Regions from separate parts of the Nocardioides ochotonae genome, predicted to be linked through region 3. Evidence: predicted binding sites of a transcription regulator. Region 3 holds the regulator's gene; each other region holds the start of a gene.
The links. The regulator LexA, encoded in region 3, represses DNA repair genes until DNA is damaged. The targets are predictions, from matches to a motif close to TCGAACANNTGTTCGA.
Positions count from the first base shown of each region.

Region 1 (10,336 bases), 1.2 Mb from region 3:
TGGTCTTCAGTGCCGAGCACTACGCGCCGATCGTGCACAACTGGGTGTGCTGGGCCGCGCCGCTGCACGACCCGGTCACCGGCGCCCACCTGGGCGTGCTCGACCTGTCGACGACCTGGGACCGCACCCACCCGATCGGTCTCGCGACCGCGCGGGTGCTGGCCCGCCTGATCGAGACCGCGCTGCCGCGTTCGGGCACGGGTGGCCCCGAGCAGACCCACGACCCCGGCCTGGTGATGACGCTGCTCGGCACCGCCGAGTCCCGCCTCGACGGGCAGCGGCTGCTGCTCAACCGGCGCCAGACCGAGATCCTCGCGCTGCTCGCGATCCACCCCGAGGGGCTCACGCTGGAGCAGCTGCACGCGCTGGTCTACGGCGACCAGGCGGTGACGTTCTCGACGCTCAAGGCCGAGGTCTCCCACCTGCGCGCCGCGCTCGGCGGCCAGCTCTCCTCCCGGCCCTACCGGCTGCTGATGCCGGTGGCCACCGACGTGGACCACGTGCTTTCCCTGCTGCGCCGCGGCCGGGTCGCCGACGCCGTCGAGGCGTACGGCGGCGACCTGCTGCCCGGCACGAACTCCCCGGCGCTGTGCGAGCTGGGGGAGTACGTCGCGGTCGCGCTGCGCGAGGCGCTGCTCGCCGACCCGGACCCCGACGCGGTGGTGCGCTACGGCGAGCACGCGCCGTACGACGCGGAGGTGCTGGAGGTCTGCCTGCGCTCGCTCGTCGGCCGCGCGCACCCCGCCGTACCGCTGCTGAAGGGACGGCTCGCGGTCGCCCGCGGCTGACCGAGGCGCCGGCGTCGTCGTTGTCGTCCGTGCGCCGACTCGCGCAACCACGAGCCCCGACTCGGCGGTCCAACCTTCAGCCAACCGGTCGGCCGTAGCGTGAGCGGCGTCACACGTCCGCTGCCCCTGCCCAGGAGGGCCCATGACCCGGATCAGCCTCACCGTCGACGGCGCGAAGGTGGCCGACGACGTCGAACCCCGGATGCTGCTCGTGCAGTACCTCCGCGAACGCCTCGGGAAGACCGGCACCGTCATCGGGTGCGACACCAGCAACTGCGGCGCCTGCACGGTGCACCTCGACGGCACCAGCGTGAAGTCGTGCAACGTGCTCGCGGTGCAGGCCGACGGGGCCGAGGTGACCACGATCGAGGGGCTCGCGCGCGGCGGTGAGCTGCACCCCGTGCAGGAGTCGTTCCGCGAGTGCCACGGCCTCCAGTGCGGGTTCTGCACCCCGGGGATGATCATGCAGAGCGTCGCCCTGCTGGCCGAGAACCCGCGCCCCAGCGAGGAGGAGATCCGCCTCGGCCTCGAGGGCAACCTGTGCCGCTGCACCGGCTACCACAACATCGTCCGCGCCGTGCAGCACGCCGCGGACTCGATGGACACCCCCGCCGCCCCGGCGGCCACGACGGGAGGCGTGTCGTGACCGCCACCGAGACCCGCCCCGAGCAGGCCGAGCGCGAGATCGGCAAGGAGCGCCGCCGCAAGGAGGACCAGCGCCTGATCACCGGGCGCACCCGCTGGACCGACAACATCGTGCTCCCCGGGATGCTCCACCTCGCGATGGTGCGCAGCCCGTTCGCGCACGCCCGGATCCTCAGCGTCGACACCGAGGCGGCGCGCGCCGCGACCAACGTCGTCGACGTGCTCAGCGGCGCCGACCTCGCCGAGACCCAGGGCGTGCTGATCAACGCCTGGCCGATCACCCCGGACCAGAAGACCCCCACCCACCTGCCGGTCGCGATCGACCGGGTCGCCTTCGCCGGCGAGATCGTCGCGGTCGTGGTGGCCCGCAGCGCCGCGGAGGCGCGCGACGCCGCCGAGCTCGTCGACGTGGAGTACGACGTGCTGCCGCCCGCCCTCGACCTCAAGGAGGCGGCCGCGGCCGACGAGACCAACGGCGGCCCGCTCGCACACCCCGACCTCGGCACCAACAAGTCGGCGTACTGGGTCTTCGACTCCGCCGAGGCCGGCACCGGCGGCGACGTCGAGGAGGCGATCCGCCAGGCGCGCACCGACGGCATCGTGCTGGAGCGCGAGTACCGCCAGCAGCGGCTGATCCCGGCGTTCATGGAGCCCCGCTCGACGGTCGTCGACCCGACGGGGGAGCAGCTGACCGTGTGGTCGGCGACCCAGATCCCGCACATCCTGCGCTTCGCGCTGGCCGCGACGACGGGCATCCCGGAGTCCAAGCTGCGGGTGATCGCCCCCGACGTCGGCGGTGGCTTCGGCGGCAAGCTGCAGACCACCCCGGAGGAGTGGATCACCGTCGCGGTGGCCCGCCGGCTCTCGCGGCCGGTGAAGTACACCGAGACCCGCAGCGAGTCCCTGATGGCCGGGCACCACGGCCGCGACCAGTGGCAGAAGCTCACCCTGGCCGCCACCAAGGACGGCACGGTCACCGGCCTCAAGGTCGAGCTCCTCGCCGACCTCGGCGCCTACGTCTCGCTCGTCGGCGGAGGCGTACCGGTGCTCGGGGCGTTCATGTTCAACGCGATCTACAAGTTCCCCGCCTACCACTTCGCGGTGCAGACGGTGCTCACCAACAAGACCTGGACCGACGCCTACCGCGGCGCCGGGCGCCCGGAGGCGACGTTCGCGATCGAGCGGTTGATGGACGAGCTCGCCGCCGAGGTGGGCGTGGACCCGCTGGCGGTGCGCGAGCAGAACTGGATCAAGCACGAGGAGTTCCCGTTCACCACGGTGGCCGGGCTGGAGTACGACTCCGGCAACTACGAGGCGGCCACCGCGCGGGCCAAGGAGCTCTTCGGCTACGACGAGCTGCGCGCCGAGCAGCAGCGCCGCCGCGACTCCGGCGACCCGGTGCAGCTCGGCATCGGCGTCTCGACGTTCACCGAGATGTGCGGCCTGGCCCCCTCCCGGGTGCTCGGCTCCCTCGACTACGGCGCCGGCGGCTGGGAGCACGCGAGCGTGCGGATGCTGGCCACCGGCACGGTCGAGGTGGTCACCGGCGCCAGCGCCCACGGGCAGGGCCACGAGACGGCGTTCAGCCAGATCGTCGCCGACCGGCTCGGGGTGCCGTTCGAGGACGTCGAGGTGCTGCACGGCGACACCGCGATCGCCCACAAGGGCCTGGACACCTACGGCTCGCGCTCCCTCGTCGTCGGCGGCGAGGCGCTGGTCAAGGCGGCGGACAAGGTCATCGAGAAGGCCCGCCCGATCGCCGCCCACCTGCTCGAGGCCTCGGCCGACGACCTGGAGTTCAGCGGCGGCCGTTTCGCGGTCCGCGGCACCGATCAGGGGATGGCGATCACCGAGATTGCCAGCGCGGTCTTCGCCGCCCACAACCTGCCCGACGGCGTCGAGCCGAGCCTCGACTCCGACGCGACGTTCGACCCGGTGAACTTCAACTACCCGCACGGCACCCACCTGTGCGCGATGGAGGTCGACACCGAGACCGGGGCGCTGAAGATGCGCAAGTACGTCTGCGTCGACGACATCGGCAACGTCATCAACCCGCTCATCGTGGCCGGACAGGTGCACGGCGGCCTGGTCCAGGGCATCGCCCAGGCGCTGTGGGAGGAGGCGGTGTACGACGAGTCCGGGACGCTGGTCTCGGGCTCGTTCGTGGACTACCTGCTGCCGACGGCCGCCGACACGATCAGCTTCGAGGTCGACCACACGACCACCCCGGCGCTGACCAACACCCTCGGCACCAAGGGCGTCGGCGAGGCCGGCACCATCGCCTCGACCCCCGCCGTGGTCAACGCCGTCGTCGACGCGCTGCGCCCCTTCGGCATCCACGACATCGCGATGCCGTGCACCCCCGAGCGCGTGTGGCGCGCGATCCAGGGGACCGACAAGGGGGGCAGCACCACCGGTGCCGCCGCTCCGCACTTCGACGCCTCGACCGGCATGGAGGGCACCGTGGACCGCACGACCGGAGGGACCGACGCATGATCCCCGCACAGTTCGACTACCTGGCCCCGACCACCGTCGAGGAGGCCGTCGCCGCGCTCGCCGAGCACGGTGACGAGGCGAAGGTGCTGGCCGGCGGCCAGTCGCTGCTCCCGGTGCTGCGGATGCGGCTCAACGCCCCCGAGGTGGTGATCGACCTGCGCAGGATCACCGCGCTGCGCGGGATCCGCGAGGACGGCGACGACCTCGTCGTCGGCGCGATGACCCCGCACTCGGTGGTCGCCTCCGACCCGCTCATGGCCCGGCACGCGGCGCTGGTCCCGGCCGCGATCGAGCACCTCGCCGACGCACAGGTCCGTCACCGCGGCACCTTCGGCGGGGCGCTGGCGCACGCGGACCCGGCCGGTGACCTGGGTGCCCCGGTGCTCGCCCTCGGGGCCACCTTCGTGGCCGTCGGGCCGACCGGACGGCGCACGATCCCGGCCGACGACTTCTTCGTCGACCTCTTCGAGACCGCGCTGGCCGAGGACGAGATCCTCACCGAGGTGCGGATCCCGCGTCGTACCGGCTGGGGCGCGCACTACGAGAAGTTCGTGCGCGTGGCCCACCAGTGGCCGATCGTCGCGGTCGCCGCGACCGTCCGCGCCGAGGGCGGCACCATCGCCGAGGCCCGGGTCGGGCTGACCAACATGGGCAGCACCCCGCTGCGCGCCCGCGCGGTGGAGGAGGCGCTGGTCGGTCAGCCCGCCACCGAGGAGGCGGTACGCCGCGCCGCGGAGCGAGCGGCCGACGGGGCGAACCCGCCCTCGGACCTCAACGGCGACGCCGACTACCGGCGCCACCTCGCCACGGTGCTCACCCGGCGAGCCGTCCTGAGCGCGGCGGGGGCCTGAGGCCGTGGAGCTGACCCACCGCTTCACCGTCCACACCTCCGTCGAGGAGACCTGGAGCCACTTCAACGACATCGCCTCCGTGGCCGAGTGCTTCCCGGGCGCCACGATCTCCTCGGCGGAGGGAGACGGCTTCGCGGGCTCGGTGAAGGTCAAGCTCGGGCCGATCGCGCTGGTCTACAACGGGTCCGGCAGGTTCGTGGAGAAGGACGAGGCGGCGCACCGGTTCGTCGTCGAGGCCAAGGGCAAGGACAAGCGGGGCAACGGCACCGCCGGTGCCACCGTCTCGGTGTCCATGCGCGCGTCGGGCGACGCCGGCGACGCCACCGACGTGGAGGTCCTCACCGACCTCGCGATCACCGGCAAGCCGGCGCAGTTCGGGCGGGGGGTCATGCAGGACGTCTCCGACAAGCTGCTCGGGCAGTTCGTGGCGTGCCTGGAGCAGCGGCTCACCGGACCGGCGGAGGCTGCGGCGGATGCGCAGGCGCAGGAGTCGTCGGCGGAGGCGTCCCCGTCCCCGTCCCCGGAGCCGGCCGCCGCGGTGCCACCGGCCACGCCTCGGGAGACTGCCCCGGACCGGGCGGTCGCCCCAGCGCCCGCGACCCCGCGGGCATCGACCCCCGAGCCCGCCACGGGCCCGATCGACGACGGCGCGCTCGACCTGGGCGCCGCGGTCGTGCCCGCACTCGTGAAGGCCTACGGCAAGCAGGTCGCCGCGGCCCTCGTCGTACTCCTCGTGCTGCGCTGGCTGCTGGGTCGCCGCCGGTCCTGATCGGCGAGAGGTCAGCGGCGTTCGCGCTTGACCCGGCGGCGCACCTGGAGCATCCGCAGGGAGGCGGCCACGATCACGATCACCATGCCGGTCACGGCGGCGGCGAGCAGGGACACCGCGAGCGGCGCGCGGCCCTCCCAGCCGAGGAACGCCACCTGCACGTCCTGGGTGTTCTGCACGATGAAGATCAGCAGCAGGATCAGCAGTGCCGCGATCGCGATCAGCGCCACCCAGACCCCGCTGGTCCGGGAGCCGCGCAGTGGGTCCGCGGCGGGCGCCGTGGACTTCGAGGACCGCTTGCCGGGCTTCGCTTCCGGCGGCGTGGTCGGCTGGCTGGTCGGGGGCGCCGGCTGCTGCTCGGGGGCCGGGGTGTTGCTGGACTCGGTCATACCCTGCAGGTTCCCCGCGGAGGGGTGGAGGAATCCCGTGCGGAGTGCTCAGGCGAGGGCGGCCAGCTGCTGCTGCTCCTCGGGGGTCAGCTCGATGCCGGCCGCGGCCACGTTGGACTCCAGGTGTGCGACCCGCGAGGTGCCCGGGATCGGCAGCATCACCGGCGAGCGGTGCAGGAGCCAGGCGAGCGCCAGCTGCGCGGGCGTGGCGCCCCGCTCGCGTGCCGCCGCGGCGAGCGGGCTGTCCTCGGCGGAGAGCCGACCGGTCGCCAGCGGGAACCACGGGATGAACGCGATGCCCTGCTCGGTGCAGTGGTCCAGCAGCGCCTCGGCGTCGCGGTGGGCGAGGTTGTAGAGGTTCTGCACCGACACGATGGGCGCCACCCGGCGCGCGGCCTCGAGCTCCTCGACGCCGACCTCGGAGAGGCCGAGGTGGCGCACCTTGCCCTCCTCCTGCAGCGCCCGGAGCTCGCCGACCTGGTCCTCGAGCGGGACGCTCGGGTCGATGCGGTGCAGCTGGAACAGGTCGATGCGGTCGGTCCCGAGACGGCGCAGGCTGGTCTCGCACTGCTGGCGCAGGTACTCCGGGCGCCCGCACGGCACCCACACGTCGGGCCCGGTGCGCAGCAGCCCGGCCTTGGTCGCCACCACCACGTCGTCGCGGTACGGCGCCAGCGCCTCGCGGATGATCTCCTCGGAGTAGAACGGCCCGTAGGAGTCGGCGGTGTCGATGAAGGTCACGCCCAGCTCGACGGCCCGGCGTACGACGCGGACCGCCTCGTCGTGGTCGCGCGGCGGCCCCCAGACCCCGGGGCCGGTGAGCTGCATCGCGCCGTACCCGAGACGGACGACCGGCAGGTCGCCGCCGAGCGCGAAGGTGCCCGAGGCGGTGGCGGGCGAGGACGAGGAGGTCGTGGTGCTCATGGGCCCCAGCCAACCGGACCACGCAAGCCCGGCCAGGTCTGGGCCGGGCTCAGAAGACGTTGTGCGGGCGGTACTGCACCGAGATCCGCGGGCCGGCGTGGGCGACCTTGGGTACGGCGTGCTCCCAGGTGCGCTGGCAGCTGCCGCCCATCACGAGCAGGTCGCCGTGGCCCATCTCCACCGACAGCGAGCCGCCGCCACCGCCGCGCGGTCGCAGCGCGAGGCGGCGGGGGTCGCCGAGCGACACGATGGCGACCATCGTGTCGGTGGTCCGGCCACGCCCGATGTTGTCGCCGTGCCAGGCCACGCTGTCGCGCCCGTCGCGGTAGTAGCAGCACCCGGCGGTCCGGAACGGCTCGCCCAGCTCGGGGCGGTAGTGCGCGCTGAGGGCGGCGCGGGCCTCGACGAGCACCGGGTGGGGAAGCGGGTCGTCGGCCAGATAGGTGTGCAGCAGGCGGGGCACCGCCACCACCCGGTCGTACATCTGGCGCTCCTCGGCTCGCCAGGGCACGTCGCGCACGAGGGTCTCGAAGACCTCGTCGGCGGCCGGCACCCAGGAGCGGAGCACGTCGATCCAGGCGCCGCGACCCAGCAGGCGGCGCTCGATGCCGTCGAAGGAGCCCACCCCGGCCGGGGGTGCCCCGAAGAGCGTTCCCTGGAAGTCCATGTCTCCACCATAGGTCACGCTCTCGAACGGATGTTCGACGTTGGGCCCGGCGTGGCGGGAGAAAGGGGCTGGCGCGCCGGCGCCGGACGCGGAATGGTTTCGCCATGAGCCATACCGCGACCCCGCCGTCGGGGCAGCCGGAGCATGCCGAGCGGCCCCCAGCGGCGCGGGTGCGCCACCTGACCAAGACGTACGGCGAGGGCCAGGCCCTCGTGCGGGCCCTCGACGACGTGAGCCTCGACATCGAGGCCGGCCGGTTCACGGCGGTGATGGGGCCGAGCGGGTCCGGGAAGTCCACGCTCATGCACTGCTGCGCGGCCCTCGACCGGCCCGACTCCGGCAGCGTGCTCATCGGGGAGGAGGACCTGACCCAGCTGCGCGACAAGGCGCTCACCCGGCTTCGCCGCGACTCGATCGGGTTCGTCTTCCAGTCCTTCAACCTGGTTCCGACCCTGGACGCCCGGGAGAACATCGTGCTGCCGCTGGCCATCGCCGGGCGTCGCCCGGACGCCGAGTGGTTCGACCACGTCATCGACACCGTCGGGCTGCGCGACCGGCTCAGCCACCGCCCCAACGAGCTGTCCGGAGGCCAGCAGCAGCGCGTCGCGGTCGCCCGGGCGCTGGTCAGCCGTCCGCGGATCGTGTTCGCCGATGAGCCGACCGGCAACCTCGACTCGCGCTCGGGTGCGGAGATCCTCCAGCTGCTGCGCCAGAGCGCGGACGAGGGCCAGACGATCGTGATGGTGACCCACGACCCGATCGCCGCGGCGTACACCGACCGCGTGGTGTTCCTCGCCGACGGCCGGGTGGTCGAGGAGCTGCGGCAGCCGACCCGCGAGTCGGTCCTCGAGGTGCTGGCCGGGTCGGCGTGATCCGCGCGGCGCTGCGCAGCCTGCTCGCCCGCAAGGTGCGGCTGCTCATGAGCACGTTCGCGATCGTGCTGGGCGTGGCCTTCGTCGCGGGGACCCTGATGTTCTCCGACATGCTCAACCGCAGCTTCACCGCGCTCTTCGACGCCACCGTCGGCGACGTGGTCGTCGAGCCGGAGGGCGCACAGACCGCCGACGGCTTCCTGTCCACCAACACGGTGCCGGCCGACGTGGTCGAGCGGCTGGCCGCGCTGCCCGGCGCCGCCCGCGCCGACGGTCAGGTCGAGGCCGACGGCGTGTACGTCGTGGACACCGACGGCAAGCTCGTGGGCGGGTTCGGCCCGCCCGGGCTGGGCGGCAGCTGGAACGACGCGCCCGCGGCCGGCGGGCTCGAGGGGCTGGCCATCCTCGAGGGCGAGGAGCCCCGCGGGGACGACGAGGTGGTGCTCGACGAGCAGACGGCCGAGAAATCCGGCTACGACCTCGGCGACCGGGTGGAGATCACCACCGGCGGCGACACCAGCACCCTGGACCCGGTGCTGGTCGGCATCGCCGGGTTCCCCGAGGGCGGCTCGCTCAGCGGCGCCACCCTCGCGCTCTTCGACACCCGCACCGCCCAGCAGCTCTTCCTCGACGGCCAGGACGCCTACACCGAGGTCTGGGTGACCGCGCGCGACGGGGTCTCCCAGCAGGAGCTCGCCGACCAGGCGGCCGAGGTGCTGCCCGCCGGGATCCACGCGGTGACCGGTGAGGACGCCGCCGACGAGGCCGCGAGCGACCTGCTGGAGGCGGTCTCGTTCCTGACCACCTTCCTGCTCATCTTCGCGGGCATCGCGCTGGTGGTCGGCTCGTTCCTGATCGTCAACACCTTCTCGATCCTGGTCGCGCAGCGCAGCCGCGAGCTGGCCCTGCTGCGCGCGCTGGGCGCCTCGCGCGGGCAGGTGGTGCGCTCGGTGCTGCTCGAGGCACTGATCCTGGGTGTCGTCGGGGCGACCCTCGGCCTGGGGCTGGGGGTGCTCCTCGCGCGTGGGATCGCCGCGGTCGTGGGCCGCTTCGGGCTCGACCTCAGCGGCCAGGACCTGGTGCTGGCCCCGCGCACCGTGCTCGCGGCGTACGCCGTCGGGATCGTGGTGACGGTGGTCGCGGCGTACTTCCCCGCACGGCGCACCGGCCGGATCGCGCCGGTCCAGGCGCTGCGCGACGACGTGGCGCTCCCGGAGACCTCGCTGCGGCGCCGCTTCGGGTTCGGGCTGGCGCTGGTCGCCGTCGGGGCGCTCGCGATGCTGGCGGGCCTCGGCTTCCTCGACGCCCTCGTCGACGTCCCGCGGGACGGGTGGGTGCTGGGTGCGGGCGTGCTCGCCGTGCTGCTCGGCGTGAGTGCCGCCAGCCCGGTGCTCGGGCGGCCGCTGCTGGACCTGGCCCGCGCGGTCCTGGCCCGGGTCTTCGGCTTCGTCGGGCTGCTGTCGGGTCAGAACGCGCTGCGCAACCCGCGGCGTACGACGGCGACCGCCTCGGCGCTGATGATCGGGCTCACCCTGGCCTGCACGATGGCGATCATCGGCGACTCGGCCAAGGCGAGCGTCGACCGCGCCATCGAGGAGAGCTTCGTCGGGGACTTCGTGGTCAGCAGCCTCTTCGGGGCGCCGTTCTCACCCGACGTGGCCGCGGAGATGCGCACCGTGCCCGGGGTGCAGCGGGTGGTCCGCGAGCGCTTCGGGGCCGGGCTGCGCGACGGCTCGCAGGTCGCGCTGGCGGCGACCGACCGCGGCGAGATCGACTCCTTGGAGCTGGTGGTGGCCCGCGGCGAGCTGACGCTTCGCGACGGGTCGATCCTGGTGCAGGAGTCCTGGGCCGACGACCAGGGCGTCGACGTCGGCGACGAGCTGGACCTGCAGGTGCCCACCGGGGACGTCACCTGGCGGGTGGCCGGGACCTTCG
Region 1 covers NZ_CP061769.1:600,206-610,541, forward strand. Annotated here, with positions in the region: gene HBO46_RS02930 (helix-turn-helix domain-containing protein) at 1-788, shown strand, start outside; gene HBO46_RS02935 ((2Fe-2S)-binding protein) at 931-1,434, shown strand; gene HBO46_RS02940 (xanthine dehydrogenase family protein molybdopterin-binding subunit) at 1,431-3,929, shown strand; gene HBO46_RS02945 (FAD binding domain-containing protein) at 3,926-4,780, shown strand; gene HBO46_RS02950 (SRPBCC family protein) at 4,785-5,549, shown strand; gene HBO46_RS02955 (LapA family protein) at 5,561-5,938, opposite strand; gene HBO46_RS02960 (aldo/keto reductase) at 5,987-6,862, opposite strand; gene HBO46_RS02965 (alpha-ketoglutarate-dependent dioxygenase AlkB) at 6,912-7,529, opposite strand; gene HBO46_RS02970 (ABC transporter ATP-binding protein) at 7,634-8,401, shown strand; gene HBO46_RS02975 (ABC transporter permease) at 8,398-10,336, shown strand, end outside.
Region 1: the regulator LexA is predicted to act here: its motif matches at 7,552-7,567, upstream of HBO46_RS02965 (alpha-ketoglutarate-dependent dioxygenase AlkB).

Region 2 (10,336 bases), 870 kb from region 3:
CCGCTTCGTCACCTCCGGGGTCGGCCTCGGGCACGTCGTGCTGCCGACCACCGACATCGAGGCGTCGCAGAAGCTCTACCTCGACACCCTCGGCTTCCTGCCGCGCGGTGCGATGAAGCTCGAGACCCCGCCCGGTGTCCCGACCCAGCGGATCCGCTTCATCGGCGTCAACCAGCGCCACCACAGCCTCGCGCTGTGCCCGGCGCCGGCGATGAAGGACCCCGCCCTGATCCACATCATGGTCGAGGTCGACTCCCTCGACGACGTGGGCCGGGCACTGGACCGCTCGAACAAGGCCGGCTACTCGCTGTCGTCCACGCTCGGCCGACACACCAACGACAAGATGATCTCCTTCTACGTCCGCGCCCCCGGCGGCTGGGACGTGGAGTACGGCTGCGAGGGCATGCTCGTCGACGAGTCGCACTACACGGCCGAGGAGATCACCGCCGACAGCTACTGGGGCCACGACTGGTCGGGCTCCGAGCCGCTCGCGGCGTTCAGTTGAGCGCCGGCACCCGCCGAACGGAGGACCCGTGAAGCAGATCAGCTGCCACAGCTGCGGCAACCGCGTGCTGGTGGAGAAGTACAGCCCGATCCACACCAGCGTCCAGTGGTTGCAGGACGCGGGCGACTGCCCCGAGCTGCGCGAGAGCGCGACCGGTGCGGGCGGGACCGCCCTCGTCCCCACCTGCGCGAAGCTGCGGGCGTCCATCGTCGCCGCCGACCGGGCCGGCGAGCTCCCCGAGACGACGTACGCCGAGCCGGCGCCGCTGCCGCGGGACCTGCTCGACGCCGTCACACGCGGCGAGTGAGCGACAGCCTCGGTGCCGTCGACCCGGGTGGCCTCGCCGCCCGGGTCGACCGGCTGGACTCGACCGAGCAGATCCGGCAGCTCGCCTACCGCTACGCCCAGGCCCTCGACAGCCGGGACGTGACGGGGCTGGCGGCGCTGTTCGTGGAGGACGTCACGACCCACGACGGCCGGGTCGGCCGGGAGGCGCTGGCCGAGTGGTACGACCCGGTGCTGCGCCCCTACGGCATCACCTTCCACCTGGTGGCCAACCACGTCATCGAGTTCACCGACGCCGACCACGCCACCGGGACGGTCTACTGCCGCCCCGAGCACGAGGTCGACGGCGAGTGGATCGTGATGCCGATGCAGTACTGGGACCGCTACGAGCGCCGCGACGGACAGTGGTACTTCAAGTCCCGCAGCACGCACGTGTTCTACGCCGCCGACGTCGCGGCGAGCCCGCTCGCCGCACCAGGACGGTTCCACTTCCCCGGCAACCCGTTCATCAGCCGGGCGGACCTGCCGGAGCGGTGGCAGACGTGGCGGGACTTCTGGTCCCGCGACAGCTGATCAGGCTCCCCTCGCTCCGCACGTCAGTGGCCGGGTCGGTCCTCCGGGACCGGCCCGGCCACTGTCATGCCTGCGTCTCGCGCCACGACACGAACTGCCGCACGGCCAGGGCCGAGAGCTGCCACGCCAGGTAGCACGGCGTCCCGACCACGAAGCCGGGCCACACGTGGAACCACGCCGGCGCCGCGACGCCGTCCCCGATGGAGGCGATCAGGAAGATCCAGAGCACGACCGCGCCGAACCACGGGAGCGCCCAGGCCAGCGCCTCCTGCTTCCGGCTGAGCCGCTCACGGGCGTAGACCCGGGCCAGGAACGTGCTCGCCACCGCGACGTACGCCGCGCCGATGAGCGACAGCGGCCAGGCACCCAGCAGCGCGAGAATCAGCAGCCACAGCGCGCCGGAGACCAGGTTGCCCACGAGGACCGGACGGTCGAGGCGCGCACGAGGCGCTGTTTCCCCGACGGGAGGAAGATCGGTCACCGTCATAGGGTCATTGTCCCGTCTATGTCCGCCGGGCGAACCGGATGTCACCATTCGGCAATTGCTGGTGCAGATAACGCTCGTCGTGGATCAGATGATGATGGTGGCCGCAGAACAACATCGCGTTGTCGAGATCGGTCTTTCCACCCGCCGACCACGGCCGCACATGATGCGCCTCGCACCACGTCGCGGGAATCGTGCAGCCATGCGCCCGACATTCCCGGTCGCGGATAGCCAGGGCCTTTCTCTGACCCGGGCTGAACAGACGTGACGCGTGCCCGAGATCGAGCGGCACCGACCGAGTCCCCAGCACCGCGGGCACAAGCTTGGCCGTGCACGCGAGCCGTCGCGCCTCCCCGGCGGTGATCCGCGACCCGTCCGCGAGCGTGGCAGCGCCGAGGCCCTCGACCAGTGTCTTGAGGTCCATCGTGATCACGAGCGTGGTGGCATCCCCGCCGTGCAGCGGAAGGCGGTTCGGGTCGAGGGACTCCAACAAGGAGCAGAACGCCTCCCCCAGTCGCCGCTCGTACGGAACCCGGCGCCCATCGTCCGCCGCCTTGTCCTCGGCTGCTCGGCGCGGGTTGGTGAACGACTCCAACAACGTCGTCAGCCGCAACGCGACACTCTCGGGCACGCGTCCCTTGATGAGCGCCGTCCCGTCGCCGAGGCCCTGCACCTTCAACGTCGTACGCCGCCGCGCCGCCCGCTCGGCATCGCGCAACCGGCGCTCCTCGAGCTCATCGACCCACTGCGGCGCCACCACCTCCAGGATCCGCTCCCCCAGCCGCTGCAAGGCGCGCGGACCGAAGTCCACCGCCTGCTCCACCAGGCAGGCCTCGGCGCGGGCCAGCACGTCGGCCCACTCCTCCGCCGTCGCCTCCACCACCCGGCCGGCAATCCTGACCTCGTCGAGCGCCGCGACGATCACGTGCCCCTGGTCGACGCTCGCGTGCCCCTCGACCAGCGCCCGCCCCAGGACCTGCCAGCGGTGCTCGCACGCCACCCCGAGGCGCTGCGCCCGCCGGGCCGACCCGCCTGACACCTGCGAGCGCTGCGCCACCCACGACGCCACGTCACGGAACCCATCGGCATCGGCCACGTCGTCCGCGCATGCCATCACCCGTGCCTCGAGCGCCTGCACCCGCGAGCAGGCCCGCGCGAGCAGCAACAGGGCTTCCCGCTTGTCGGTCAACGACAGAAACGTCGGATCCAGCTTCGCGAGCTCATCGAGACCGACACCCAGGCGCTCGGCACCGGCGACGAAGGGATGGACCGGATCGGTCATCGACGCCTCCCGAGAAGTCGGATCTACACCTAGAGGCAATCGTACATGTGTTCGACTAGGCGGTCATGGTCAATATCGAGGAACTTGCGCCAGCAATCCGGGGTCTGGCAACTCCTGTCGAGTTCCGCGGTCCATCCGTTCCTTCCCCTGAGCGGGCGAGAAGCCGTTTCGACCAACGAGGTCGATCAACATCGGAAACGTTTGCATCCCGGTCGGGCAGCTCGATCGGCTGTCCAGATCCCTCACTCTCGACCACCCACCAGCATCAGACGCACGCCGCCATCGGACACCATCAGCCCGCCGTCCACACGACCGGTAGGGTCACCTCTGCCCAGCGTCGCGGCGATGGGAGCGGATGCCCTCAGCCGTCAGCAGGGCGCCCGGGGCGGTAGCTCAGTCGGTTAGAGCAGAGGACTCATAATCCTTGGGTCGTGGGTTCGAGCCCCACCCGCCCTACGAGCACGCAAGCGGCGCCGCACTTCCTCGGCGCCCGGCGCGGCCTAGACCGGCGCGCGTCGTACCCTCCGCGAGCGCGGCGAAACCATCCGATTGGGTTACGTTCGCGCCGATGAAAACCTCACCGATCATCGGCGGCCCGCTGGACGGGGCGGAGGCGCAGCTCCCCGTCGGGGGCGCGGTGCCGAGCGAGCACCAGATGCTCCTGAGTCGCGTCGGTGATACCTGGCACGCGTATCTCCTCGTGCCCCGGCCGGACTCCGACGAGCGGGTCCTCAGCCACCTCGGCGAGGTCGAGGAGCTGCCCCGGCTGCGCGACGAGATCGCCCACGCCAACTCCAACGTCGCCGCCACCGGCTGACCCTCCAAGGCCGCCGCAGAACCGCTCGCTAGTCCCGGACCTCCGGGGCCGCGTCGGTGTCACCCGGGGACCCGCCGCGACGCAACACCTCCGCACGCGCCCGCGCGATGCCACCGTGCTCCAGCGCGGCCAGCAGTGACTCCCCCGCCCAGACCGTGCGTCCGCGGTGGCGTACGACCACCCGCATCCGCCCCGCGAGGTGCTCGATGGCGCCGGGCACGTTGCGCCGCTCGGCGGGCAGCGGCACCGGCAGCACGTGCGCGCGCCCGAGGTCGCCGCGGCCATCGATGTCGACGCTCCAACGGGCGCTGCGGCCGCGCAGCGACCAGTGCTCGTCGGACACCGCGGCCCGCACCGGGGAGACGACCGGGTCGCCCAGGCGCAGCACCCGGCCGTCGGGCAGCCGGACGACCACCGCGGTCACCGTGGTCCGCAGCGGCCCGGCGCTGACCTCGCCGCCGGCGAAGGCCACGCAGACGCCGTCCTCGGCGAAGCCCTGCGCCTGTCCCCACCACCACGAGTCCGGGAACCCGCCCCGCCCCCAGTTCTTCTCGCCGTACGCCGTCCAGCCGTCGAGGTCCCAGGTCTGCTCCCCGAGCACCGCGGTGCCGTGGACGCGCCCACCGAGCAGCCACGGGTGCCAGTACTGGTTGAGCGCCGGGACCGCCTGGAAGACGCTCGACCCGCCGAACGAGCGCCGCGGCCACGACACCGCATCCACCAGACGGGCATCCACGCGCGCGTCGGGACCCAGATCGACCTGCAGCGCGTCGACCGTGCCGTGGAACGCCTCCCCGGCGCGCGCACCGAGCCCGTCGGGCTGGGCCGCCGCGTCGGGGTGGACGCGCGTGCGCAGGAAACCGCCCGGGTGGGCCGCCAGCCCGAGGGTGGCCCAGTGTCCGTCAGCGGCCCGGTTGACGCCGTTGAGCGCGATCAGGACCCGTCCGGTGCGCGGGTCGGTGAACCGCCAGAAGTAGCCCTCCATCGCGACCCCGTGGGCCCGCAGCGGGTCGCCCCACGGCAGGTCGGCCCCGCTGCCGCGGTAGCGCGCCAGCAGCCGTCGCGCGGCCCGGGCGGGCAGCGGGCTCACAGCCAGGTCGGGGTCGGGCATGCCCGCACCATGCCCGTCTCGACCGCTCCTCATGCGGTTACCGTCCCGCCATGGGACGGATCCGGGTCGGCATCTCAGGGTGGACCTACGCCGGGTGGCGCGGTGACTTCTATCCGAAGGGCCTGCCGCAGCGTCTCGAGCTCGCCCACGCGGCCAGTCGGCTGAGCTCGGTGGAGATCAACGGCTCCTTCTACTCCCTCCAGCGCCCCACGTCGTACGCCGCGTGGCGCGAGCAGACCCCCGACGACTTCGAGTTCGCGGTCAAGGGCGGCCGGTTCATCACCCACATGAAGAAGCTGCGCGACGTCGAGGTCCCGCTGGCGAACTTCTTCGCCTCCGGCGTGCTCGGCCTCGGCCCCCAGCTCGGCCCGGTGCTGTGGCAGCTCCCCGCCACGCTGCCCTTCGACGCCGAGCGCCTCGACCACTTCTTCACCCTGCTGCCCCGCACCACGGAGGAGGCCGCTGTCCTAGCGCGCCAGCACGACGCGAAGGTCCCCGAGGACCGCGCCCTCACCGTCGCCGAGGACGTCCGCCCGATCCGGCACGTGCTGGAGTTCCGCAGCGAGTCGTTCTGCACCGAGGAGTCCTTCGAGCTGATGCGCCGCCACGACATCGGCTGCGTCGTCGCCGACACCGCCGGCCGCTTCCCCAAGGCCGAGGTGGTCACCAGCGACGTCGTCTACGTGCGCCTGCACGGCGACACCGAGCTCTACACCAGCGGCTACTCCCCCGAGGCGCTCGAGGGCTGGGCGGCACGCTGCCGCGAGTGGGCGCGCGAGCAGGACGTCTACGTCTACTTCGACAACGACGCCAAGGGCTTCGCCCCGCACGATGCCGTCGCGCTCAGCGCGCTGCTCGGACTCTGACCGCAGGGACTCTCGACTCGAGAGTCAGAAGTCCGGACTCGACGGTCGTCGGTCGCGGGAGCGCCGCATGTGGACCGTCACCAGGCAAGACCCGGCGAGCAGGATCACCGCGACAGCGACGAAGGGCCACGGGCTCCACCGGTCCGCGCAGCTCGTCGCGCCGTCCGCGAGGGCCTCGCACACTGTTCCCGGCCCCGAACGGTTGATCCAGGCGAGGTAGAGGGGCGCTGCCGACAGGCCGCCCACGAGGGCGATGGCCGAGTGAGTGCTCAGAGGCTTCCAGAGCGCGCCGACCACTGCGAGCGCAATCGCCACCGGAAGCAAGAAGATGCCGATCGTCAGGAGGCCGGCGACGCCGAACCCCAGAAGTGCACCAGTCGCTGCCCACCAGGCATACGCCCAGACGGGAGGACGCCGACGGGCGTTCTGCACAGGAGCAGCGGTCGGGGCCTGAGTCATGGGGTAACCGTCGATCTCTCGGGTGGAAGTGAACCTTCCACCCTTCATCGGGAGCGTCAATCCCGAGCTCGCCAAGCGCATCGCGGCCCCATGAAGGTCGCCCGCCTCCCCGGGGACCGGTCGGCCCCTGTGCCGAGCCCGCATATCCGACGAGCAGGACTTCTCGGCCGGGAACCCGCGACGCAGGCGTGGGAGCTGCCCAGGCGCAGACCCGCGTCGCGCCTCCCCTCGACACATGACAAGAGGCCCTGAACTGCGTTTCCGCAGTTCAGGGCCTCTCTCTGCTCCCCCGGTTGGACTCGAACCAACAACCCTCCGGTTAACAGCCGAATGCTCTGCCAGTTGAGCTACAGGGGATCGGTGCAGCGCGGGAAACACTAGCAACTGCGGGGCCGGGTGCGAAATTCGGGGCCCGGGGACGGGCCGCCCGCAGCCGGCAGGCGCTCAGCCGGGCTCGATCTCGGCTCGTGCCTGGGCCAGCGCGGCGTCGGCCACCCGGCGTACGGCGGGCTCCTCGGGGTCGATCCCGGCGTCGTAGTGCACCAGCCAGGTGATCTCCGGGTCCCCCGACGGCGCACGGCGGGCCACGACGCGCAGGCCTCGGTCGCCGCGCACGACGACGTGCACCTGGAAGACGATGCTCGCGGTCACCCGCTCGCGCACGAGCTCCAGCAGCCGCCCCGGCTGCTCCAGCGCCAACGCGTGCACCGGGCGCACCTGGCCCCAGGGACCGAGCTCGGTCACGCGCAGCACGCCGGCCTCGCTGTCCCAGTCGGCCGCCTCGATCCGCTCCCACGGCAGTCGTACGACGGGGCCCGCGGTGGCCGGGACGTACAGCGCGTCGCGGGTGCCGGCGACCGGCCCCCGCCCCGAGGTGGCCACGGCGAGGACGCGCTCCCCCGGGCCGACCGCGACGTCCGCGCCGCCGGGCACGCCGCCGCGCCGGCCCACGAGGGCTGCCAGCCGGGCGATCATGCGGCCCCGATGATCCGGTCGCGCAGCGCGCGCCGGTGCTGCTCGAGGGCGGCGAGCTCGCCGAACATCTTGTTGTACTCGGTCGGGTGCTCGACCGGGTTGGTGCGCTGCAGGCGCGACTTGACCTCGGCGATGCGGCGCAGCGCGGTCAGCTCGAGCAGCCGGTTGACGTGCAGCGCGACGTAGGCGGCGTCCGGGTCCTTCGCGGTGAGCAGCGGCTCGACGGCGAGCGCGCTGATCGCGGAGGAGACGTCGGGCTCGGTGGCGGCGTCGCGCAGCCGCGCGGCCCAGCCGGTGTCGCCGGACCCGGCGGCCGGGCCACCCTGGGCGGCCACCACCGCCCACACCCCGCGATAGGTCGGGTGGGTGAAGTCCTCGGGACCGACCTCGGAGGTGGTGCGCCCGATCGCCATCGGGTGCTGCACGACGAGCTTGAGGGTCTCGCGCTCGAGGCCGAACCGCGGGTCGCGCAGGTCGGGCAGCCGGCGTCGCGGCGGAGCGGCGGGCGCCTCGGCGGCCGCGGACCGGACCGGCTGCCGGCGCTGGCCCGGCAGGTCCGCGGGCCGCTTGGCCGCGCGCTGCACCTCGCCGCGCGCCTGGTCGGGGTCCACGCCGATCATCTGGGCCAGCTCACGGGCGAACGCGTCGACCTTGGAGCGGTCGCGGACGCTCGAGACCAGCCGGGCGCCCTCGCGCAGCGCGTCGATGCGCCCGTCGGCGCGGTCCAGGTCGTACTTGCTGACGATGTTGCTCAGCACGAAGCGGTACAGCGGGGTCCGCTTGGCGACCAGCTCGCGCACCGCCTCGTCGCCCTTCTGCAGGCGCAAGTCACACGGGTCGAGGCCGTCGGGCTCGACCGCGACGTAGGTCTGGGAGACGAAGTTCTGATCGCCCTGGAAGGCCCGCAGCGCGGCCTTCTGACCGGCGGCGTCGCCGTCGAAGGTGAAGATGACCTCGCCGCGGAACTCCTCGTGGTCGTGCAGGAAGCGGCGCAGCACCTTGGCGTGGTCGTCGCCGAAGGCGGTGCCGCAGGTGGCGACCGCGGTGCCGACGCCGGCGAGGTGGCAGGCCATCACGTCGGTGTAGCCCTCCACCACCACCGCCTGGGTGGTGCGGGCGATCTCCTTGCGGGCCAGGTCGAGGCCGTAGAGCACGTGGCTCTTCTTGTAGATCGGCGTCTCGGAGGTGTTGAGGTACTTGGCGTCGATGCGGTCGTCGTCGAAGATCCGGCGCGCGCCGAACCCGATGGTCTCCCCGCTGGCCTCCCGGATCGGCCACAGCAGCCGGCCGCGGAAGCGGTCGTACGGCGAGCGCCCGCGCGCGACCAGGCCACCGACGACCAGCTCCTCCTCGCTGAACCCGCGGGCGCGCAGGTGGCGGAAGAGGTCCTCGCCGCCGCGCGGGGCGAAGCCGACGCCGAAGGTCTCGGCGGCCGCCTGGTCGAAGCCGCGGTCGGAGAGGAACTGGCGCGCGACCCGGGCCTCCGGGGTGAGCAGCTGCTCGGCGTAGAACTCCTGGGCGACGCGGTGCGCCTCCAGCAGCTTGCTGCGCTGCGGCCCCTTCGGTCGGTCGACTCGCTCGTCGCCCTCCTCGCGCTTGAGCTGCACGCCGAACTTGTCGGCGAGCCGCTCGACGGACTCCGCGAAGGACAGCGCCTCGACCTCCATGAGGAAGTTGATGACGTCGCCGCCCTTCTGGCAGCCGAAGCAGAAGTAGAAGCCCCGGCTCGGGGTGACCTGGAACGACGGGGACTTCTCGTCGTGGAAGGGACACAGGCCCTTCTGCGAGCCACCACCAGCGTTGCGAAGCGTCACGTAGGAGGAGACGACCTCATCGATGCGCGCCTTCTCGCGCACCTCGCTGATGCTCTCCTCGCGGATCCGGCCTGCCACGCGCCGATCGTACGGGGCGCGCCCCGCGCCGCGGGCAGCACCTGTGGAAACCCTCAGTAGTCCCCGGTCATCACGTTGGCCAGCGGCTCCCCCGCCGCGAAGCGGTGCAGCTGGTCGCGCACCAGCCGGTGCGCACGCGGCCACATCGCGCTGCTCGCCCCGCCGACGTGCGGGCTGATCAGCAGGTTCGGCACCTCCCACAGAGGACTGTCGGCCGGGACCGGCTCGACGTCGGCGACGTCGACGGCGGCCCGCAGCCGCCCGGAGCGCAGCTCGGCGAGCAGGTCGTCGGTGACCACCACCGCACCGCGGGCCACGTTGACCAGCAGCGCGCCGTCCTTCATCCGGGCCAGGAAGTCGGCGTCGACCAGGCCGCGGGTCTCGTCGGTCAGCGGCACGATCAGCACCACCACGTCGGCGTCCGGCACCAGTTCGGGGAGCTCGGTGAAGGCGTGCACGCCCTCGCGCGCGGTCCGCGCGACGCGGACCACCTCGACCTCGAAGGGCAGCAGCCGGGCCTCGATCGCCTCGCCGATGGCACCGTGTCCGACCAGCAGCACCCGCTTGTCGGCCAGCGCGGGGCGCCACTCGAAGGCCCACTCGTGCCGGTCGTGGGCCCGGACGAACTCCGGCACGCCGCGCAGCGAGGAGAGGATCAGCGTGAGCGTGAGCTCGGCGGTCGAGGTGTCGTGGATCCCGCGACCGTTGCACAGGGTGACGCCCTGCGGCACCCGGCTGCGCACGTTGTCCACGCCCGCGGAGAGGGTCTGCACGACCTCCAGGCTGCGCATCTGCGGCAGCACGTCCCCGACGTCGGGGCTCATCCGGTACGGCGTGACGTAGAACGCCACGTCACCGACCGAGTCCGGGACCTCGGCGGTCGGGTCGACCACCTCGTAGCGCAGCCCCGCAGGCGGGTCGCCGAGGAGCTCGGGGTCGAAGGGCAGCCAGACGAGGGGTGCGGTCACACCCGGACCCTAGCCAGTCACCGCCGGCGGCGGGGCGTGCGTTCCGGTCCGGTCCGGCCACGCTCAGGAGGTGCGTCCGCTCAGCCGCTCGTGCCACGCCACCGCGCTCGCGTCGGTCA
Region 2 covers NZ_CP061769.1:2,758,900-2,769,235, forward strand. Annotated here, with positions in the region: gene HBO46_RS13385 (VOC family protein) at 1-505, shown strand, start outside; gene HBO46_RS13390 (hypothetical protein) at 534-812, shown strand; gene HBO46_RS13395 (nuclear transport factor 2 family protein) at 809-1,363, shown strand; gene HBO46_RS13400 (hypothetical protein) at 1,428-1,781, opposite strand; gene HBO46_RS13405 (HNH endonuclease signature motif containing protein) at 1,867-3,129, opposite strand; tRNA gene HBO46_RS13410 (tRNA-Ile) at 3,512-3,585, shown strand; gene HBO46_RS13415 (hypothetical protein) at 3,698-3,946, shown strand; gene HBO46_RS13420 (tocopherol cyclase family protein) at 3,975-5,057, opposite strand; gene HBO46_RS13425 (DUF72 domain-containing protein) at 5,108-5,923, shown strand; gene HBO46_RS13430 (hypothetical protein) at 5,948-6,382, opposite strand; tRNA gene HBO46_RS13435 (tRNA-Asn) at 6,667-6,739, opposite strand; gene HBO46_RS13440 (hypothetical protein) at 6,827-7,357, opposite strand; gene dnaG (DNA primase) at 7,354-9,249, opposite strand; gene HBO46_RS13450 (2-hydroxyacid dehydrogenase) at 9,303-10,217, opposite strand; gene HBO46_RS13455 (deoxyguanosinetriphosphate triphosphohydrolase) at 10,281-10,336, opposite strand, start outside.
Region 2: the regulator LexA is predicted to act here: its motif matches at 3,169-3,184, upstream of HBO46_RS13405 (HNH endonuclease signature motif containing protein).

Region 3 (10,336 bases):
GACGGCGGTTGGCCTGCATGACCGCACGCACCGCGTTACTCGACGCCCAAGAGTCGCCTCTCGCTGCCATGCAGCCATCATGCCCCGCAGCCTGTGACGCTGTAACGCTGCCCGTTTGATTGGGAACGGGTGAGCGACCCGGGACAGCACCAGCGATGCGGTACCCAAGTGTGCCATCAACGAGGAGGCCTGTCCCGATCATTCGGCGCGCGACCAGAACGGCGAGGCCCCGAGACTCCTCCGGAAGGAGTCTCGGGGCCTCTCACACATCTATGCAGGTCAGCGCGTTGTGTGCACGTGTCCGAACATCTGTCGCAGCATCTGTCGTCGCGCGCGCATCATGCTGGCGCCCTACAGACGACTCAGCTGCAGCCGGAGGTGCTGCCGCAGCCCTCGCACACGTGGCAGGAGCCGGCGGGGCGCATCTTGGTGCCGCAGGTGAAGCAGAGCGGCGAGTCGACCGCGGAGCCGGTGATCTTCTCCAGGAGCTCGGCCGAGGTGTGGGCGTCCGCGGGGGCGGGCTTGGCGACCGGGACGACCGGGGTCGTCGCGGCGGGCGCATCCTCGATGAGCTCAGCGGCGGCGCCGGTCTCCTCGACCGACTCGTACGAGCCGGTCTCGAGGTGGCGCTGACGCTCGTCGGCGGAGTAGATGCCCAGCGCAGCGCGCTGCTCGAAGGGCAGGTAGTCCAAGGCCAGGCGACGGAAGATGTAGTCCATGATCGACTGCGACATCCGCACGTCCGGGTCGTCGGTGAGGCCCGCGGGCTCGAAGCGCAGGTTGGTGAACTTCGAGACGTAGGTCTCCAGCGGGACGCCGTACTGCAGGCCGATCGAGACCGCGATCGAGAACGCGTCCATCACGCCGGACAGGGTCGAGCCCTGCTTGCCGAGCTTGAGGAAGACCTCGCCGAGCTCGCCGTCGTCGTGGGCACCCGAGGTCATGTAGCCCTCGGCACCACCGACGGTGAACGACGTGGTGCGCGAGACACGCGACTTGGGCAGGCGCTTACGGGTCGGGGCGTAGACGACCTTCTCGACGACCTTGGTCTCGACCTCGGCCGGCTTGGCCTCGGTGCCCTTGTTGTCACCCTTGCCACCGGAGAGCGGCTGGCCGACCTTGCAGTTGTCGCGGTAGATCGCGGTGGCCTTGAGGCCGAGCTTCCAGGACTGCATGTAGACGTCCTCGATCTCCTCCACGGTCGCCGTCTCCGGCAGGTTGACCGTCTTGGAGATCGCGCCCGACAGGAACGGCTGGGCCGCCGCCATCATCCGCACGTGGCCCATGGCCTTGAGGGAACGGGCGCCCATCGCGCAGTCGAAGACCTCGTAGTGCTCGGTCTTGAGACCCGGGGCGTCGATGACGTGGCCGTGCTCGGCGATGTACTCGACGATCGCCTCGATCTGCTCGGGCTGGTAGCCGAGCTTCTTCAGCGCGCGGGGCACCGTCTGGTTGACGATCTGCATCGAGCCGCCGCCGACGAGCTTCTTGAACTTGACCAGCGAGAAGTCCGGCTCGATGCCGGTGGTGTCGCAGTCCATCATGAAGCCGATGGTGCCGGTCGGGGCGAGCACCGAGGCCTGCGCGTTGCGGAAGCCGTTGGTCTCCCCGAGCGCGATGACGTCGGCCCAGGCCTGGGTGGCGAGCTTGTGGACCTGCTCGTCGGCGACGTGCAGCGGGCGCACGGTGTCGTTGGCCGCCTGGTGCTTGCGCATGACCCGCTTGTGGGCGTCGGCGTTGCGTGCGTAGCCGGCGTACGGGCCGACGATCGCGGCGAGCTCGGCGGAGCGCTTGTAGGAGGTGCCGGTCATCAGCGAGGTGATGGTCGCGGCCATCGCCCGGCCGCCGTCGGAGTCGTAGCCCAGACCCATCGCCATCAGCAGCGCGCCGAGGTTGGCGTAGCCGATGCCGAGCTGGCGGTAGTCGCGGGTGGTCTCGCCGATCGACTCGGTCGGGAAGTCCGCGAAGCAGATGGAGATGTCCATCGCGGTGATGATGAACTCCACGGCCTTCGCGAAGAGCTCGCCGTCGAAGGTGTCGTCGTCCTTGAGGAACTTCAGCAGGTTCAGCGAGGCGAGGTTGCACGAGGAGTTGTCGAGCGACATGTACTCCGAGCACGGGTTGGACGCGGTGATCCGGCCGGTCTCGGGGTTGGTGTGCCAGTCGTTGATCGTGTCGTCGTACTGCAGACCCGGGTCGGCGCACTCCCAGGCGGCCTTGGAGATCTTGCGGAACAGCTCACGGGCGTCGACGCGCTCGATGATCTCGCCGGTGGTGCGCGAGCGCAGACCGAAGTCGGTGCCCTCCTCCACGGCGCGCATGAACTCATCCGAGACACGGACGGAGTTGTTGGCGTTCTGGTACTGGACCGAGGTGATGTCCTTGCCACCGAGGTCCATGTCGAAGCCGGCGTCGCGCAGCGCGCGGATCTTGTCCTCCTCGCGCGCCTTGGTCTCGACGAACTCCTCGATGTCGGGGTGGTCCACGTCGAGCACGACCATCTTGGCGGCGCGACGGGTGGCGCCACCGGACTTGATCGTGCCGGCGGAGGCGTCGGCACCGCGCATGAAGGAGACCGGACCGGAGGCGGTGCCACCGGAGGAGCGCAGCAGCTCCTTGGAGGAGCGGATGCGGGAGATGTTGAGGCCGGCGCCGGAGCCGCCCTTGAAGATGAACCCCTCCTCCTTGTACCAGTTCAGGATCGAGTCCATGGAGTCGTCGACCGAGAGGATGAAGCAGGCCGAGACCTGCTGGGGCGACTCGGTGCCGACGTTGAACCAGACGGGGCTGTTGAAGGAGAAGTACTGGTGCACGAGCAGCCAGGTGAGCTCGTGCTCGAAGACCTCGGCGTCCGCCGCGCTGGCGAAGTAGCCGTTCTCGAGGCCGGCCTTGGTGTAGGTGTGCACCACCCGGTCGATGAGCTGCTTGAGACCGTTCTCGCGGGACTCGGTGCCGACGGCACCACGGAAGTACTTGGTGGTCACGATGGTGGAGGCGTTGACCGACCAGAAGTCGGGGAACTCCACGTCGCGCTGCTCGAAGACGGTCTCACCGGTGCGCCAGTTCGTCTGGACGACGTCACGACGCTCCCAGTTGATCTCGTCGTAGGGGTGCACGCCTTCGGTGCTGAACACCCGCTCGACCTTCAGGCCCTTCTTCGCGGCCTTGCGCCCCCTGGTTGCGCTGGTGACCGTCTCCGTCATGCCCGTCTCCTCTGATGCGTCGTGGCTCGTGGTGCGTGGTGTGGTGCTCATGCTGGTGGTGGTGCTCCGGTCCGTGCTCTCACTGTCGATGGTCTCTCCGAGCACCGACAGTGGTGCGGGAAGTTCGTGGAAGGCCCGGCGCGCAGCTTCCCCACTACGCGCCGGGCTGCTCGTGGGTCAGCCCGGCGTGGGTGCGGGGTGACCGGGGCTCCGCTCGGCGCGGAGCGTGGCGATCTCGGCGGCGAAGTCGTCCGCCGACTCGAAGGCGCGGTAGACACTGGCGAAGCGCAGGTAGGCGACCTCGTCGAGCTCGCGCAGCGGGCCGAGGATCGCCAGGCCGACCTCGTGGGCCGGGATCTCCGCCTGCCCGGCGAGACGCAGTGCGTCCTCGACGGCTTGGCCGAGGCAGGCGAGCTGGTCCTCGCTCACCGGGCGGCCCTTGCAGGCCTTGCGGACGCCGGACACCGCCTTGTCCCGCGTGAACGGCTCGCTGGCACCGGAGCGCTTGAGCACCATCAGCTGCATGAGCTCGACGGTGGAGAAGCGCTTGGCGCAGGAGCCGCAGGTGCGGCGACGCCGGATGGAACCCCCGTCGTCGGCGACCCGGGAGTCGATCACCCGGGTGTCGGTGTTCCGGCAATAGGGACAGTGCATCCGGGGCTCCTCTCAGGCGCGCCACGACGGCCCGGGGCGAGGTGCCTCAGGGTGTGGATAACAGGGGTTCTTCTGTGTAGAACTCGCTCACATCTGTGAGTCTTCCACCGCTGGGCTGTGCACTAGATGTGGATAACTACAGCGCTGTAAGTACTAGATGTAGGGGTAACCGTACGCGTGCCACCGACCGTCTGCAAGCCCGCGACGCCCGTTTTCCCCTCCCGGTACGGACCGCTCCGTAACCGCAGGTCAGAGCCCTGTCGCACCGCACTCGGCACCGACGCCGCCGGGTCGGGGCTGGCAGGAAAGCCCCCGCGCGAACATGCGGGTCGCCGCGCGCCGAGGTCCGTCATCAGCGACAATGACGGCGTGGCAAGCAAGGGCAAGCGGGCAGGTTCGAGGCGGGGCACCAAGAAGGCGCCGACCTGGCGACCACGCCTGCTCGGCCTGGCCGGGTGCGTCACCCTGGCGGTGGTCGCCTGGGGCTATCTGGTCTACGCCGCGATCGACTTCGGCGCCAGCGCCCGCGGCGGCGACACCGAGGGCTGGTGGCTCCTGGCCCTCGCCTCGATGGGCGCCGTGGCGTGCCTGTTCGTCGCGCTCATGCTCATCGCCCGCCTACTGCGCGAGCTCGGCATCACCTCCGACCCGAACACGCCCGACTCCGCCCTCCCGGCGCCGCACCCCGCTCAACCGGAGCACACCGCCGCCCCACGGGCCACCGCCCCGGGCGGACGGCGCGCGGCGCGCTGAGCACCCAGCCCTGACCACCGGGCACCGGGGATCGGACGCCTCCGCACATGAAACAGGGGGCGGGACCTCATGGTCCCGCCCCCCGCTCTTCCCCTGCTCGCCGGTCGGGGTCGAGGCGACCGGCGATGTCTGGATGTGGCGTCAGCTGGTGGGCACCGCCAGGCGCTGACCGGCGATGAGCATCGGGGACTCGAGGGCGTTGAGCCGCTCGATGTGACGCATCGCCTCACGCACGTCGCCGTCGTCACTGATCTCCGAGGCGATCTCCCACAGGGTCTGGCCAGTGCCGACCGTGATGACCTCCGTGGGCTCCGCCTGACCCTTCTCCGCCGTGGCCATCGAGCCGCCGGCGAGGGCGAACCCCACGGCGAGCAGCACCGCGACGCAGAACCCGAAGATCACCGCGCGACCTCGGCGGGTGAGTCGCACCGACTGACCGCTCGTCGGGCGAGCGGGGGCGATCGCGATTGCGGGGTGCAGCGTGCTCATGATGGCTCCTGGGGAAGTGCCGGGAAGTGCAGGAAAGTGCGTCGGCCGCGGATCGCGGCGTCAGAGGATGTCTAACGCCCGCCACCGACAGTCCCGCCGGAACAGGACCAGATCAGCGGTTCGACCAGACGTTCGATCGAACATGTGTACGACGTTAGATCAGGTGTTCGAGGAACGCAAGCACCTGAGCGAACAAATGTTCGAGGCACCTCGAGGGTCGAGGTCCGCGACCGGCCCGCGACACGCCCTTCGAACAGATGTTTGAACTCTGGGGGTGGGAGTCGCTACGGTGGCCTCACGCCACCGACCCGGGGACGACTACCGGGCGAGCGGGCACCGACAACCCGGACCACGACCCGAGGGAAGGCACAGATGGCCAAGAAGAAGAGCGACGGGGTCGCTGAGCTCCCCGACGGTCCCGCCGACGCGACCGGGCTCACCCCGCGCCAGGTGCGGGTCCTGACCCACATCACCGACTGCATCGAGAAGCGCGGCTACCCGCCGAGCATGCGCGAGATCGGGCAGGCGGTCGGCCTGACCAGCTCCTCGAGCGTCGCGCACCAGCTGAAGGTCCTCGAGCAGAAGGGCTTCATCAAGCGCGACCCGCACCGCCCGCGCGCCCTCGAGGTGTTCCTGCCCGAGGTGATGGCCGCACGCAAGGCGATGTCCTCGGGCGAGGGATCCTCGATCGACGAGACCGGCATCGGCGACAGCGTGCCGGCCCCGTCGTACGTGCCCGTCGTGGGTCGGATCGCCGCGGGTGGGCCGATCCTGGCCGAGGAGCGGGTCGAGGACGTCTTCCCGCTGCCGCGCCAGCTGGTCGGCGACGGGCAGCTGTTCCTCCTCGAGGTCTCCGGCGACTCGATGATCGACGCCGCCGTCTGCAACGGCGACTACGTGGTGATCCGCCAGCAGCAGACCGCCAACAACGGCGACATGGTGGCCGCGCTCATCGACGGCGAGGCCACGGTGAAGACCTTCCAGCGCAAGGACGGCAAGGTCTGGCTGCTCCCCCACAACGACGCCTACGAGCCCATCGACGGCACCCACGCATCGATCCTGGGCAAGGTCACCGCGGTCCTGCGCCGGGTCTGATCCCGGCACGGATCGACGCAGCGCGGCTCTGACCGGGGCTGGCGCGGGGTGACACGCTCACCCCGCGCCAGCCCCGTCGCCGTTGCGAGGTCCTCGCTCGTCGCGCACGCGGCGCGATGCCGGCCGGCGGAGCGGCTCAGGCGGAGGGCTTGCCCGCGAGCCGGGCCAGCGCCTGGCGCACGATCCCCGGGTCGGTGGTCGTCCACATCGAGGGCAGGCTGGCCTTGAGGAAGCCGCCGTAGCGCGCGGTCGCCAGCCTCGGGTCGAGGACCGCGACCACGCCGCGGTCGGAGGTCGTGCGGATCAACCGACCGGCGCCCTGGGCCATCAGCAGCGCGGCATGGGTGGCGGCGACCTGCATGAACCCGTTGCCGCCGGCCTTGTCGGCCGCCTTCTGCCGCGCCGACATCAGCGGGTCGTCGGGGCGCGGGAACGGGATCCGGTCGATCAGCACCAGCTGGCAGGTCTCGCCGGGTACGTCGAGGCCCTGCCAGAGCGTCAGCGTGCCGAACAGGCAGGTGTGCGGGTCGGCGACGAACTGCTTGGCCAGCTCGGGCAGCTGGGCGTCGCCCTGCGCGAGCGTCGTCAGGTGCGGAAGCCGCTTGCGGACCTCCTCGGCCGCCGCCTCGGCCGCGCGGCGCGAGGAGAACAGGCCCAGCGCGCGCCCGTCGGCGGCGTCGATCAGCTCCACGATCTCGTCGAGCTGGGCCTTGACCAGCCCGTCGCGTCCCGGCGGCGGGAGGTGACGCGCGACGTAGAGGATGCCCTGCTGGCCGTAGTCGAACGGCGACCCGACGTCGAGGCCCCGCCAGGGCTGGCCCTCCCCCGGTGCGGCCGCGGTCGGCGAGCCGTCGATGATCCGCTCGGACGGCTTGAGCCCGACGCTGGTCGCGACCGAGCTGAAGTCGCCTCCGAGCATCAGGGTGGCCGAGGTGAACACGACGGTCTTCTCGTTGAGCAGCTTGTCGCGCATCTGGCCCCAGACCTGCAGCGGCGCCACACACAGCCGCGGGGGCATCCGCTCGGAGCCCTCGGTCATCCACAGGACGTCGGAGTCGAGCTCCGCGGCCATCCGCTCCGCGGTCGTGAAGACCTCCTGGAGCGTGCCGCGGGCCTGGGTGCGGCCGGCGTCGGCCTCCCCGTCGCGGTCCTTGTCCTTGGGGAACGCCGAGATCGCGGCGCGGGCGCTGTCACGGACCAGCACGAGCGCGTCCCCGAGGTCGACCGGGAGCTGCTCGAGGCGCCCCGGGCGGGCCTCGCCCATCGCGGCGCGCAGTGCGTCGGCGGCGTCGGAGAGGTCGTCGGCCTCGCTGCCGTCGACGTAGCGCTGGGCGCGCCGGGCGGCCCGCTCCACCTCGGCGGCCCACAGCTCGTCGGTGGCGGCCTGGGTGACCCGCTGGGTCAGCTCGTGGGCCTCGTCGATCACCACGACGTTGTAGTCGGGGATCATCGGGACGCCCTCGACCGCGTCGATCGCCAGCAGCGAGTGGTTGGTGATGATCAGGTGGGACTTCTGGGCCTTCTCCTTGGCCAGCTCGGCGAAGCACTCCTGACCGAAGGGGCACTTGGCGGCGCCGAGGCACTCGCGGTGGCTGACGCTGACCTGGCGCCACTCCTTGTCGGTGTGGCGCGGGGCGTTGTCGCGCTCGCCGCTGCCGCCGTCCTCGGCCTCCTTGTCGGCCCAGGCGCGCAGTTCGAGCACCTTGGCGCCCATGGAGCCCTCGGGCAGCTGCACCAGCGCACCCTGGTCGTCCGGCACGCCCTCACGGACCCGGTGGAGACAGGCGTAGTTGGAGCGGCCCTTCAGCACGGCGTACGACGTGTCGACGCCCGGCTGCCCCTTCAGCGCGGTGGTCAGGCGGGGGATGTCGCGCTCGACGAGCTGGTGCTGCAGCGCCAGCGTCGCGGTGGCGACGACGACCCGCTCGCGGTGCAGCAGGCTGGGCACGAGGTAGGCCAGCGACTTGCCGGTGCCGGTGCCGGCCTGGACGAGCAGGTGCTGCTCGTCCTCCATCGCCCGACCGACCGCCTCGGCCATCTGCACCTGTCCGGCGCGCTCGCTGCCGCCGAGCGCACGCACGGCCGTCGCGAGGACGTCGCGGACGGAGGTCTGCTCGACAGTGGAGGACACCGGAGAACCCTAACCGCGGCCACCGACGGCGCCGACGGCGTCCTCACAACCGTGTGAGCACCGCCGCGACCTGCTCGCCGAACGCCGTGTGCCCCTCGGGCGTGAGGTGCAGCCCGTCGGGAAGGTAGGGCAGCGCGAGCCCGGCCGTCGAGACGTACGTCGCGCCGTGCCGGGCGGCCAGCCGGGCCAGCAGCGCGTCCACGAGCCCGGCCTGCTCGGCACGTGTCGGGGCGGGCGGCGGGCCGACCACCACGAGCGGGCGCGCGCCGACCGCCTCGGTCAGGCGCCTGAACCCGGCGACGATCTCGACGTCGCCCTGGTCGTGGTCGTTGAGGCCGCCCTCGACCACGACGACCTCCGCACCCGGGTGCGCGCGCAGCGCAGCCGCGGCGCGGGTCGCGAAGGAGACGTCCCCGCACCCGCTCGCCTCCCGGCTGAAGCCGGAGCCGGAGAACCCCGCCACCCGTACCCGCCCCTCGAGGCGATCGGGCCACGCCGTCGCCGGGTCCTCGAGCAGCAGTCCGGCGGCGTAGGAGTCGCCGATCACGAGGACCTGGCGTCCCTCGCCGGTGACGATGCCCGCGCGGTCGGTGGCGGCGGCGGCGAAGCGCTCGCAGCGCCCGACGTTGTCACCGATGGCCTGTCCGGCCACCCATACCGTCGTGGTGGCCCCGACGATGAGGGCGGCGAGCACCGCCGCCACCCGGCGACGCCGCCAAGGCGACCGTCGGGGCAACCGTTCGGGCGTCGGCGCGACCGACCCACCAGCTGGAGGGGACCCGGCCCCGCGACGTCGCACCACACCATTGTCGGACAACGCGGCGTCCCCGGCACCCCTTTTCGCGTCGGCACGAGGACGCCGTGACCGATCCTCCCCCGACCCAGCACGCCCCGGTGCGTGACCGGGGCGCGCCGAGCCCGTCAGGCGGGAGCCGCGACGGCGTACTCCTCGAGCTCGCCGGCGAGGTCGGCGTTGGCGCGGCCGCTGACCAGCGTGCCCTCGGGGGTGTGCTCCAGGGACTCGATCTCGCCCTGCTGATGGATCCGGTTGACCAGGTCGCCGCGCTCGTAGGGCAGCAGCACCCGGAACTCCACGTCGGGACGCGGCAGCTCGCTCTCGATCACCGCGAGCGCCTTCGCGATGCCCTCGCCGGTCTTGGCGGAGACGACCACGCAGTGCGGCTCACGCTGCTGGAGCCGCGCGATCACCATCGGGTCGGCCTGGTCGGCCTTGTTGATGACGATCAGCTCGGGGACCCCGGCGGCGTCGATGTCGGCCAGCACCGCGCGGACCGCGGAGATCTGGCCCTCCGGGTCGGGGTGCGAGCCGTCCACGACGTGCAGGATCAGGTCGGCGTCGGCGACCTCCTCCAGCGTGGAGCGGAACGCCTCGACCAGCTGGTGGGGCAGGTGCCGCACGAAGCCGACGGTGTCGCTCATCGTGTAGACGCGCCCGTCCTCGGTCGTCGTACGACGCGTGGTGGGGTCGAGCGTGGCGAACAGCGAGTCCTCGACCAGCACCCCGGCGTTGGTGAGCCGGTTGAGCAGCGAGGACTTGCCGGCGTTGGTGTAGCCCGCGATGGCGACGCTGGGGATCTGGTGGCGACGGCGCTCGGCACGCTTGGTGTCGCGGGTCCCCTTCATCTCCTTCAGCTCGCGGCGCAGCTTGGCGATCTTGGTGTTGATCCGGCGCCGGTCGGTCTCGATCTTGGTCTCACCGGGACCACGGCCACCGATACCGGCACCGCCGGCGACCCGGCCGCCGACCTGGCGCGACAGGTTGCCGCCCCAGCCGCGCAGGCGCTGCTTCATGTAGCTCAGTTGCGCCAGCTCGACCTGCGCCTGGCCCTCCTTGGACTTCGCGTGCTGGGCGAAGATGTCGAGGATCAGCGCGGTCCGGTCGACGACCTTGACCTTGAGCCGGTCCTCGAGGTTGCGCAGCTGGCTGGGCGCGAGCTCGCCGTCGCAGATGACGGTGTCGGCGCCGGTCGCGGCGACGATCTCCTTGAGC
Region 3 covers NZ_CP061769.1:3,632,672-3,643,007, forward strand. Annotated here, with positions in the region: gene HBO46_RS17450 (very short patch repair endonuclease) at 1-31, opposite strand, end outside; gene HBO46_RS17455 (vitamin B12-dependent ribonucleotide reductase) at 363-3,203, opposite strand; gene nrdR (transcriptional regulator NrdR) at 3,381-3,857, opposite strand; gene HBO46_RS17465 (hypothetical protein) at 4,227-4,610, shown strand; gene HBO46_RS17470 (LysM peptidoglycan-binding domain-containing protein) at 4,752-5,099, opposite strand; gene lexA (transcriptional repressor LexA) at 5,472-6,194, shown strand; gene HBO46_RS17480 (ATP-dependent DNA helicase) at 6,331-8,325, opposite strand; gene HBO46_RS17485 (SGNH/GDSL hydrolase family protein) at 8,369-9,019, opposite strand; gene hflX (GTPase HflX) at 9,247-10,336, opposite strand, start outside.